DNA from 2 places in the Acidocella aluminiidurans genome. Region 1 is predicted to be linked to the other one. Evidence: predicted binding sites of a transcription regulator. Region 1 holds the regulator's gene; the other holds the start of a gene.
What was found. The regulator LexA, encoded in region 1, represses DNA repair genes until DNA is damaged. The targets are predictions, from matches to a motif close to TGTTCTANNTANGTTC.
Positions count from the first base shown of each region.

Region 2: ACZ46S_RS00800 (PA0069 family radical SAM protein) is a predicted target of LexA. The motif match lies at 1,478-1,493, and genes of this name have one in related genera.

Region 1 is NZ_AP031589.1:3,302,594-3,308,086, forward strand. It holds gene trpC (indole-3-glycerol phosphate synthase TrpC) at 1-197, shown strand, start outside; gene moaC (cyclic pyranopterin monophosphate synthase MoaC) at 194-664, shown strand; gene ACZ46S_RS16270 (molybdopterin molybdotransferase MoeA) at 661-1,860, shown strand; gene lexA (transcriptional repressor LexA) at 1,945-2,652, shown strand; gene ACZ46S_RS16280 (DEAD/DEAH box helicase) at 2,713-4,452, opposite strand; gene ACZ46S_RS16285 (cold-shock protein) at 4,691-5,335, shown strand; gene pncA (bifunctional nicotinamidase/pyrazinamidase) at 5,395-5,493, opposite strand, start outside.
Region 2 is NZ_AP031589.1:158,691-164,183, forward strand. It holds gene ACZ46S_RS00795 (hypothetical protein) at 1-246, opposite strand, end outside; gene ACZ46S_RS00800 (PA0069 family radical SAM protein) at 319-1,422, opposite strand; gene ACZ46S_RS00805 (heavy-metal-associated domain-containing protein) at 1,575-1,790, opposite strand; gene ACZ46S_RS00810 (heavy metal translocating P-type ATPase) at 1,885-3,963, shown strand; gene cueR (Cu(I)-responsive transcriptional regulator) at 3,960-4,373, shown strand; gene ACZ46S_RS00820 (DEAD/DEAH box helicase) at 4,506-5,493, shown strand, end outside.

The DNA of each region.
Region 1 (5,493 bases):
TGACGGATATTGCGACAACCGAGCAGCTTTCGAGCCTCTGCCCGCCGAATAAATTCATGATCTCCGAGTCTGGCATCAAGACCAACCAGGATGTCGAAAGGCTGCGGAAAGTCTGTGTGCAGGGGTTCCTCGTCGGAGAATCACTGATGCGCCAGGACGACCTGGAGGCAGCCGTGCACGCGCTTCTAGGCCATTGAGCCAGCTCACCCATATCGGCGCTGACGGCTCGGCGCGCATGGTGGATGTCTCGGCCAAGGCCGTGACGCTTCGCGAGGCGCAGGCCAAGGGGCGGGTGGTGATGCGGCCCGAGACCGTCAGCTTGATCCGCGACAATCAGGCTGAAAAAGGCGATGTCCTCGCGGCGGCGCGAATCGCCGGGATTATGGCGGCAAAGAAAACCGGAGAGCTGATCCCGCTCTGCCATCCGCTGCCACTCGATGCAATCAGCATTGACCTAATCCTGGAGCAGGATTCGGTCGAGATCGTCGCCACGGCCCGGACAACGGCACGCACCGGCATTGAAATGGAAGCCCTGACCGCCGTCAGTCTTGCGGCTTTGACCATCTATGACATGGTCAAGGCCGCGGATAAGACGATGCGGATCGAGGCGATTCGGCTGACGCGAAAGACTGGCGGCAAGAGCGGAGATTTTTCGGCACCATGATCAGTGTCGAGGAGGCGCGCGCCCGGATTGTCGCCGATTTAAAGCCCGTGGCCGTTGAAATGGTCGGGCTGGCACAGGCCTATGAACGCGTGCTGGCGCGCCCGGTCATCTCCCGGCTGACTGTGCCGCCTGGTGATGTTTCGGCCATGGACGGGTATGCAGTGCGTGCTGCTGACACTGAGCTTGGCAAGCCGCTCCGGCTGACCGGTGAAGCGCCGGCTGGGCACCCGTTCGCGGGTGAGGTTGGACCGGGGGAGGCGGTTCGGATCTTTACCGGAAGCACGATCCCCAACGGTGCGGATACCGTTTTGATCCAGGAGAACGCCTCCGTCGCGGCGGATTTGGTGGAGCCTGCAGCAAGCGTGCGCGTTGGGCTCCACATCCGCCGTAAGGGCCAGGATATACAAGCCGGTGACGAGGTCTTGCCGGCGGCGGCGCGGCTGTCTGTGCGGGATATCGGACTGGCTGCCGCGGCGGGGCATCCCTGGCTGGCTGTTCACCGGCGCCCGCGCATCGCGATCCTCTGCACCGGGGACGAAATTGCCCTGCCGGGTGAGCCGCTTCCCGCCGGGGGGATCGCCAACTCCAACGCCCTGATGCTGAGCGCCTTCGTTGCAGCCCATGGCGGCGAGCCGCTGGTTTTGCCGATTGCGCGTGATGCTGTTGGCGAGGTTGCGCAGGCGGCGTTAGCTGCCAAAGGAGCCGATCTGTTGCTGACCACAGGTGGGGCGAGTGTCGGTGCCTATGATCTGGTTAGGCAAGGGCTGTCCCAGCACGGTTTTGCGCTGGATTTCTGGAAAATCGCGATGCGCCCCGGCAAGCCCCTGATATTTGGCAGACTCGGTGAGTTGCCTGTGTTGGGGCTGCCCGGCAACCCCGTGTCCGCTTATGTCTGCGCGGTGTTGTTTTTACGCGCCGCCATCGAGGCGCTGTGTGGTTTGCCCGCTGAACCGCCGCGCTTTGAAAGCATGCGATTGGCGGCGCCGATGCGGGCCAATGATATGCGGGAAGACTATGTTCGGGCGGTGATCGCTAAGACCGCGGACGGCGAAATGCGGGTAACACCGCTGCCGGTACAGGATTCAGGAATGCTGCGTGCCTTGGCGCGGTCCAACGCGCTGATCCGCCGTGTGCCGTTTTCACCGGCCGCCCAGCTGGATCATTACGTGGAGATCCTGCGCTTGGATCATTCGTAACGCTTGACGCGAAAACGAGAACTAAACTAGAACATCACCTTGTTGTTGCTTTGTTCCAGAAGCTTTAAAATTCGGAGATGTTCAATGCTGACGCCGAAACAGCATGAATTGCTGTTATTCATCGACCGGCATCTGCGCGAGACCGGATGCAGCCCCAGCTTCGAGGAAATGAAGGAGGCTTTGGATCTCCGTTCAAAATCCGGAATCCATCGGTTGATTTCCGCCCTGGAAGAACGTGGGTTCCTGCGCCGCCACAAGCACAGGGCGAGAGCCCTGGAAGTGGTGCGGCTGCCGCAGGATATAACGCCGAGCAAGGCGCAGGCGCATGGTTTTGCGCCCAACGTGATTCAAGGACATTTTGGAACTCGCGGGCTGTCGCAGCAAGATGAGCTGGAGAGTTTTGAACCTTCCGCGATTTCTCTGCCGCTTTACGGTAAAATCGCCGCAGGCCTGCCGATCGAAGCCTTGCGCGATAATGAAGAGACGATCGAAATCCCGCTCTCCATGCTTGGCGCCGGGGAGCATTTCGCATTGACCGTCGAAGGCGATTCGATGATCGAAGCGGGAATTCTGGACGGTGATACAGTGATCATCCGGCGCGGCGATACGGCTGAAAACGGGCAGATTATCGTCGCGTTGGTCGATGATCACGAGGTGACGCTGAAGCGTCTGCGCCGGAAAGGGCAGTCCATTGCGCTGGAGCCAGCCAATATCCGGTATGAAACGAGAATTTTCCCGGCTGAACGTGTCCGTGTTCAAGGTCGCCTGATCGCGCTGATGCGGCAATATTAAGCGTGTGCCGCAGAGCCTGATTGGCTGATCCGATCCCTTTCGAGGCCGGATCAGCTGCAATCAATGGCGAGACGCTTTATTCTGCCGCCGGCGCTGTTGCTCGCTGAGCTTGCCGCCAGGTTTTGGCGCATATGGCTTCGGAGCCGCTTTCGTCTTGAAATCGCCGCGTTCGGAAAACTGCGTGCGAGCGCGTGAGGGGCTGCTCGGCGGGGCGGCGGGCTCGATCCGCGCCTCGGTCTGGGCGTTCGCCGCATTGGCAAAGGCGCTCGCGGCATGGGCCGCAATTTCGAACTTGGTCTCGCGCTCAAAAATGCGAATGGCACCGATCTCTTGTTTACTGACGCCCCCCGCCTTGCAGATCAGCGGCACCAGCCAGCGCGGATCGGCATTTTGTTTGCGGCCAAGGGCCACGCGAAACCAAGTGCCCTCGCTCACCGGGCCATGGGATGCCTTGCCGGTATGCGGCGCGCGGGCGGGGCGCTGGGCTTCGGGCGGCAGGATCGTAACGTTCGCCGCGCGTGGCAGATGGGCCTGGGCCAGTTTCACGAAAGCCGCAGCGATGATTTCCGGTGAACTCCGGGCCAGAAGCTTCTGGCCGAGCTCAAGCTCGATTTCGCCGGGTGTTTCTTGCAGCTGCGGATTGTTCAGGAGGCGTATCTCATCCTTTGCACGGATGTCCTCCGGCGTCGGCGGGTCAACCCAGACAGCCTGGGCATTTGCCTCCCGCAAGAGCAATTCCGCCCGGCGCCGCCGCGCAGGCGGGACGAGCAGGACGGAAACCCCCTTGCGCCCTGCGCGCCCGGTACGGCCGGAACGATGCAGGAACGTTGCCTTATTGGTGGGAAGGTCCGCGTGAATGACCAGGTCGAGATCCGGCAAATCCAACCCACGCGCGGCGACATCGGTTGCGATACAGACCTGTGCGCGCCCGTCACGCAGCGCTGACAAGGCGGCGTTACGCTCAGCCTGGGATAGTTCTCCCGACAAGGCGGCCGCAGTGAAACCCCGTGCGACGAGGTTGGCGTGAAGCGTGCGCACAGTATCCCGGGTGGCGCAGAAAACCAGCGCCCGGCTATCCTGCGCTCTTAGTATATTGACGAGGGCCGCTTCGAGTTCGTGGCCGGCAACGCGGACGGCCCGGTATTCGATATCGGCATGAGGCTGGTTGGCGGCGACGGTGTCGATACGCAGCGCATTTTGCTGATAGGTTCGGGCAAGTGCGGCGATGTCGCGCGCGATTGTGGCTGAAAACAGCAAGGTGCGGCGAGAGGCCGGCGCCGTGCTGAGAATGAATTCGAGTTCTTCCCGGAACCCGAGATCGAGCATTTCGTCGGCCTCGTCGAGCACGACGGCTTCCAGCTCGTCGAGGCGCAGATTGCCGCGTTCGATATGGTCTTTCAGGCGGCCGGGCGTGCCAACCACGAAATGGCATCCGCCGGCCAAGAGGCGCGCCTCGCGTCGTGCGTCCATGCCGCCGACGCAGGACAGGATCCGCGCGCCAGTGAATTCGTAAAGCCAGGTCAATTCGGCGTGAACCTGCAGCGCAAGCTCACGGGTGGGGGCGATTACAAGCACCAGAGGCGCATGCGTGGCTGGCATCGACGCGGCCTCGCCGAGGATACCACCCGCTAAAGCAAGGCCGAATGCGACGGTCTTCCCGGAGCCAGTTTGAGCGGATACAAGCAAGTCCCGCCCGTCAGCTTCCGGCGTGAGGACTGCGCTTTGTACGGAGGTAGGGTCGGCATAGCCGCGCTGAGCGAGAGCTTTTGCGAGGCTGGGATTGGTGTCGGGGAAGGGCATGAGCGGCTCATAGGGGCTAGGGCGCCAGGCAACAAGCGGTGGATTAGCCGTGCAGCCGTGCAGCGGCGCATATTCATGCGCACTTGGGTCGAGAATCGTAAAAATGGCAGCTATTTTAGCTGAATTGCTTGCGATGGAGCAGCATTTCGGGATTGAAGGCCGCCACAGCGTGGCCTATGCTGCTGTTGCTTGGCTAGAGCCCGGTGCCCCGAAAGTCTTTTAGAGGACAGTTTTTATAGTGCGACCCCCGAAGAATGACCGCCAGCGGCAGAGCCGCCGCCGTGGTTTCGACGACGATAATTTTTATGGTAACGCTCCTTCATTCCCGCCGTCTTTCTCGGGGTTTGGGGCGCAATCATCTGCCCCTGAAGCAAAGGCCACTGTGAAGTGGTATAATGCTGAAAAGGGGTTTGGTTTCGTCGAGATGGCAGATGGGTCCGGCGACGTGTTTCTTCATGCCAACTCGCTTCAGAGTGCCGGTTTCCAGTCCGTTACCCCTGGTTCTGTGCTGCAGATCCGTGTGGGGCAGGGGCAGAAGGGCCGTCAGGTCAATCAGGTTATTTCCGTGACCGAGGGTGAGGCCCCGCCGCCGCGTGCCCCGGGCGGCTTCGGTGGTGGCGGCTTTGACCGTCCCCGCGCGCCGCGTCCACCCCGTCAGCAGGCCTCCGGTCCCGCTGTTGAGATGGCTGGTATTGTGAAATGGTACAATGCCACCAAGGGCTTCGGCTTCATCAGCCCGGAAGCTGGCGGTAAGGACGTGTTTGTCCATGCCACAGCGCTTGAGGCAGCCGGCCTTTCGCCGCTGCAAGAGGGCCAGGCGGTTAAGATGAGTGTGGTGCAAGGCTCCAAAGGGCCGGAAGTTTCCGCAATCATCGTCGACTAACCGGCGAATTTCCGTGAAAAACCCCGCTTCTGCGGGGTTTTTTACGTTTTGAGGGGCGATTAGTGTGGCTGCAAGATGTCTTGGCTCTTGGCCAGCTTGACGCCTGCCGTTTGCATGGCCGCGCGGGCCTTCGCGCTCGAGCCTTGTAAATCTATCGC
Region 2 (5,493 bases), 530 kb from region 1:
CGCAAACCGCGCATCTGCTGGCACAAAATACGGGGCGGGCGCGCTGGTATGGCGCATATCGCGTGGAAATCGCGGAAATTTCACGCGCTTATGGTTGGCCAGTTTCTCGGCCGGCTGACGCATAGAGCGGCGATAAGCCAGCAGGGTTTTGGTTTCCTCGGCGCAGATGCAGAGGAAATAGGCGCAGCCCAAGGCCGAGACCAGGCCGATGACGATGCTCGGATTGATGAAGAACAGATACTGCATGACCAAACTCCTTTGTGGGAATGGGCGGGCACTCTGCCCGCTGGAGGCTCCCGCTGGCGCGGGGCGCACGGGTTAGAAAAGACTCATCTGCTGGCTGGGCAGCGCCCGGCCGGGGACGCGGAATTGCGAAATATCGAGGCGTGAGCTGGCTTCATCCAGCCCCAGCCGCTTCACGGCGGCGCTGAAACGCTGGCGCAGCAGCTGCGCATAGGGGCCGCTGCCCTGAAAGCGGGAATGAAACTGCGCATCGTTCAGCGCCCCGGCGCGGGCCTGGCGGATCAGGCTCAGCACATGGCCGGCGCGCTCGGGCAGGAATTTGTTCAGCCAGTCGGTAAACAGCTCGCCCAGCTCATGCGGCAGGCGCAGCATGATGCTGTAGGCGCTGCCGGCCCCGGCGGCGGCGGCGGCTTCCAGAATGCGCTCCAGCTCCATATCGTTGAGGCCGGGGATCATCGGCGAGGCCATCACCGCCGCGGGAATGCCGGCCTGGACCAGCCCGGCGATCGCCGCCAGGCGGCGGGCGGGGGAGGCGGCGCGCGGCTCCATCGCCCGGGCCAGATCCGCATCCAGCGTGGTGATGGAGAGATGCACCTTCGCCAGCCCCTTCGCCGCCATGCGGCCGAGAATATCCGCATCGCGCAGCACCAAGGCGGATTTGGTGACGATGGCGACCGGGTTGTTGAAGCGCTCCAGCACCTCCAAAATCGCGCGGGTGAGACCCAGCGTGCGCTCCACCGGCTGGTAGGGGTCGGTATTGGAGCCGAGCACGATCACGTTGGGCTTGTAGCCGGGGCGGGAGAGCTCTTTTTCGAGCAGCTTCGGCGCGTCCGGCTTGAAGAGGATATTGGTCTCGAACTCCAGCCCGGCGGAGAAGCCCAGATAAGCGTGGCTGGGCCGGGCGAAGCAATAAATGCAGCCATGCTCGCAGCCGCGATACGGGTTGATGCTGGTCTCGAAGGAAAGATCCGGGCTGTCATTGCGGGCGATGATGCTGCGCGCGGCATCGCGGATCAGGCTGGTTTGCGGCCGCACGGCCTCTTCCGCCTGGTCCCAGCCATCATCGAAGGCGTCCCGGCGCGACGCTTCAAAGCGATTGGCCGGGTTGAGCCCGGTGCCGCGCCCTTTCAGCGCGCCAAAGCCGGCTTCCCGCTTGATTTGTACCCGAGACGCAGACATTGTGTGTTCATGCTCCGTTCTGGTTTGATTAAGGTCATCCCAGCCGCAAAGTCAAGAACAAAAGAAGAACAAAAATATTAAAAGCGCGTCGCTGCAAGGCCGTTTACGGCGGCCTTGCAAAAATCCGGTGCGGGCGCGGCGAAATTTGCGGTTTAACCCGCTGCCTTCACATCAAACCCAGCCGCCTCGATCGCCTCGGCGGCGCGGCCGGCATCGATCTCGCCGCCAATGACGACGCGCTTGGTGTCCAGGTCAGCGACCACATGCACGTTGGGGTCGAGCTTGCGCAGCGCCTCGGTGATCGAGCGCACGCAGCCCTGGCAATCCATGTCGGGCACGTCGAACTGTAAGGGGGTGGAATGGGCCATATCGGGTCTCCTGTGATTTATGCTGGATAAGGGTGGCCATGATGGGAAGGTCAAGCCTTGACCCTCCCATCATGGGAAGCCCTATATGAGGGCGATGGACCAGACCCTTGCCCCCTCCCGCGATATTGAGCTCAGCATCGGCGGCATGACTTGCGCCTCCTGCGTGGCGCGGGTGGAAAAAGTGCTGGGACGGGTGCCAGGGGTGCAGGCGGCGAGCGTCAATCTGGCGCTGGAGCGCGCGCATGTCACGGTCAGCGGCGAGGTGGGGCTGGAGGCGCTGGCGGCGGCGGTGGAGCGGGCGGGCTATAGCGCTGTCCCGGTCAAATCCGCCCGGCCGGATGCCAGCTGGCGCGAGCAGATCGAGCTGGTGGCCGCCTTCCTGCTGGCGGTGCCGGTGGTGCTGGACAGCATGGTGATGCCGGTGCCCCCGATGGTGCCGCTGATCTGCGCCACCTTGGTGCAATTTTGGCTGGGGGCGCGTTTCTACCGGGCCGGGTTCCTGGCCCTGCGCGCCGGCAGCGGCAATATGGATCTGCTGGTGGCGCTCGGCACCTCCGCCGCCTACGGGCTCTCGCTGTGGGATGTCTTTGCCGGCGGGCCGCTTTATCTGGAAAGTTCCGTGGCGGTGATCGCCCTGGTGCGGCTGGGCAAATATCTGGAAGGCCAGGCCAAGCGCGATGCCGCCAAGGCGGTGCTGGAGCTGCAGGCGCTGCGTCCGGAGCTGGCGCATCTGGCCAGCGGCGAGGATGTGGCGCCGGCCAGGCTGCGCGTGGATGACGAGATCCTGATCCGCCCCGGCGAGCGGGTGCCGGTGGATGGCGAGATATTGGAGGGCGAGGGCAGCCTGGATGAAAGCCCGGTGACCGGCGAGGCGCTGCCGCAGCCGCGGGGCAAGGGGGCCAAGCTGCTGGCCGGCACGCTGAATCTGGACGCGGTGCTGCGCCTGCGCGTCACCGCACCGCCCGGTGAGAGCTTCCTGGACCGGATGGCACGGCTGATCGAGCAGGCGCAATCCGCCAAGCCGCGCGTGCAGAAGCTGGCGGACCGGGTTTCTGCCTGGTTCGTGCCGATGGTGCTGGGCATCGCCGCACTCACCTTCGCCGGCTGGCTGCTGCATGGCGCGCCTGTCGCCACCGCGTTGATCAACGCGGTCTCGGTTCTGGTCATTGCCTGCCCCTGCGCCTTGGGGCTGGCGACACCTGCCGCGATTCTGGCCGGCACCGGGGCGGCGGCGAAGGCGGGGATCTTGTTCCGGGATGCCGATGCGATCGAGGCGGCGGCGAAGATCGACGTGCTGGCCTTCGACAAAACCGGCACGCTGACCACCGGCACCCCGACTTTGGCTGAAATCCGGCCTCTGGCTGATCTGGATGAGGAGCGGCTGCGCGCCATCGCCGCGTCCCTGGCGGCGCGGGACACCCATCCGCTGAGCCTGCCTTTGCGCCAGGACGGCGTGGCCCCGGCCACCGCCTTCAAGGCGTTGCCCGGCCAGGGCGTGCAGGGCGAGGTTGCGGGCGTGGCCTATCTGTTCGGCTCGGCCCGGCTGGTGCCGCACGTCCCGGTGCCGGGCGATGCGCTCACTTGGTCTTACCTCGCGCTGGCCGACGGCACGACGCTGGGGGCTTTCGGTTTCACCGACACGCCGCGCCCGGATGCGGCGCAGGCGGTAGCGCGGCTGCACGCCATGGGCATCAAAACTCTGCTGCTCACCGGCGACCGCGCCGCCGTGGCGCAGGCTCTGGCATCATCGCTCGGCATCGAGCGCGTGGAGGCCGAGACGACGCCGGAACAAAAGCGTGACATCATCGTGAATTTGCAAAAGCAGGGCCAGCGCGTCGCGATGCTGGGGGATGGCATCAACGATGCCGCCGCCCTGGCCGCCGCCGATGCCGGCATGGCGATGGGGCAGGGGGCGGATGTGGCGATCGAGGCCGCCGCCATCTCGCTGCTGCGCGCCGCGCCGTCTCTGGCCCCGGCTGCTTTGGACCTGGCCCGCCGCACCTGGCGGATTCTGCGCCAGGGCCTGTTCTGGGCGTTGTTTTACAATGCCTTGGGTTTGCCAGCGGCGGCATTCGGGCTGCTCAGCCCGGTGCTGGCGGGGGCGGCAATGGCGGCCTCCTCGCTCTGTGTGCTTGGCAATGCGCTGCGGCTGCGGCAATGGAGAGCGTCATGAGTTTGGTCACCATCGCCCAGGCTTCGGCCATTACCGGCGTCTCCGCCAAAATGATCCGGCATTATGAAAGCATTGGGCTGATCGCCGCCCCCATGCGCACCGAAAACCGCTATCGCCATTACAGCGAGGCGGAGTTGCACGAGCTGGGTTTCATCCGCCGCTCGCGCGATCTCGGCTTTTCCTTCGAGGATATCCGCCAGCTGCTCTCGCTCTGGCGCGACCGCACGCGTTCCTCCGCGGATGTGAAGGCGATCGCGCTGCGTCATGTCGAGGAGCTGGACCAGAAGGCCGCGGCGCTGGCGGCGATGAGCCGCACGCTGAAACAGCTCGCCGCCTGCTGCCATGGCGATGACCGGCCCGATTGTCCGATCCTGGATGCGCTCGACCCGCCGAAACCGGCTGAAATCTGACGCGATCCTTGACTTCCTGGCGCTCTTTGTCGATACGGAGCGCATTGACATGGGCGCGCTCCGCGCCCGGCGCGATGCTGCGCCCCGACCACGGGCGCACGCTTGCGCCTCCGACCACGAGAGACGCTATTTTTGTCCGACACAAAAGACGACCATCAAGACCCCAACGCTGAGCTGCCCGCCGAGCTGGAGGCGCGCATCGCTGATCCCGCGCCCGCGCCGGAAGAGAAGCCCGACTTCGCCTCGCTGGGTCTGTCCGAGCCGATCCTGAACGCCTTGGCGGAAAAGGGCTATGTGCACGCCACGCCAATCCAGGCGCAGGCGATCCCGGTGGTGCTGATGGGGCGCGACGTGCTGGGCGTGGCGCAGACCGGCACCGGCAAGACCGCCGGCTTCACCTTGCCGATGCTGGAAATCCTGGCCGGCTCGCGGGCCCGGGCGCGGATGCCGCGCTCGCTGATCCTGGAGCCGACCCGTGAGCTGGCCCTGCAGGTGGCGGAAAATTTCGTCCAGTACGGCAAGAATCTGAAGCTCAATCACGCGCTGCTGATCGGCGGTGAGAGCATGGCCGACCAGAAGGCGGTGCTGACCAAGGGCGTGGACGTGCTGATCGCCACGCCAGGCCGCTTGATCGATCTGTTCGAGCGCGGCGGGCTGCTGCTGCGCGATGTGCGGGTGCTGGTGATCGACGAAGCCGACCGCATGCTGGATATGGGTTTCATTCCGGACATTGAGCGCATCGTGACGATGCTGCCCACCAATCGGCAGACCTTGTTTTTTTCCGCCACCATGGCGCCGGAGATCCGCCGCCTGGCCGATGCCTTCTTGAGCAACCCGAAGGAAATCACCGTCTCCCGCCAGGCTTCGGTGGCCACCACCATCACCACCGGGCTGGCGCTGGTCTCCGAGATCGATAAGCGCGAGGCGCTGCGCCGGCTGCTGCGCGGTGAAGAGGTGCAGAACGCCATCGTCTTCTGTAACCGCAAGCGCGATGTGGATATCCTGTTCAAATCGCTCACCAAGCACGGCTTCGCCGCCGGCGCGCTGCATGGCGATCTGCCGCAGAGCGTGCGCTTTGCCACGCTGGAGAAATTCAAGGCGGGCGAGATCAAGATCCTGG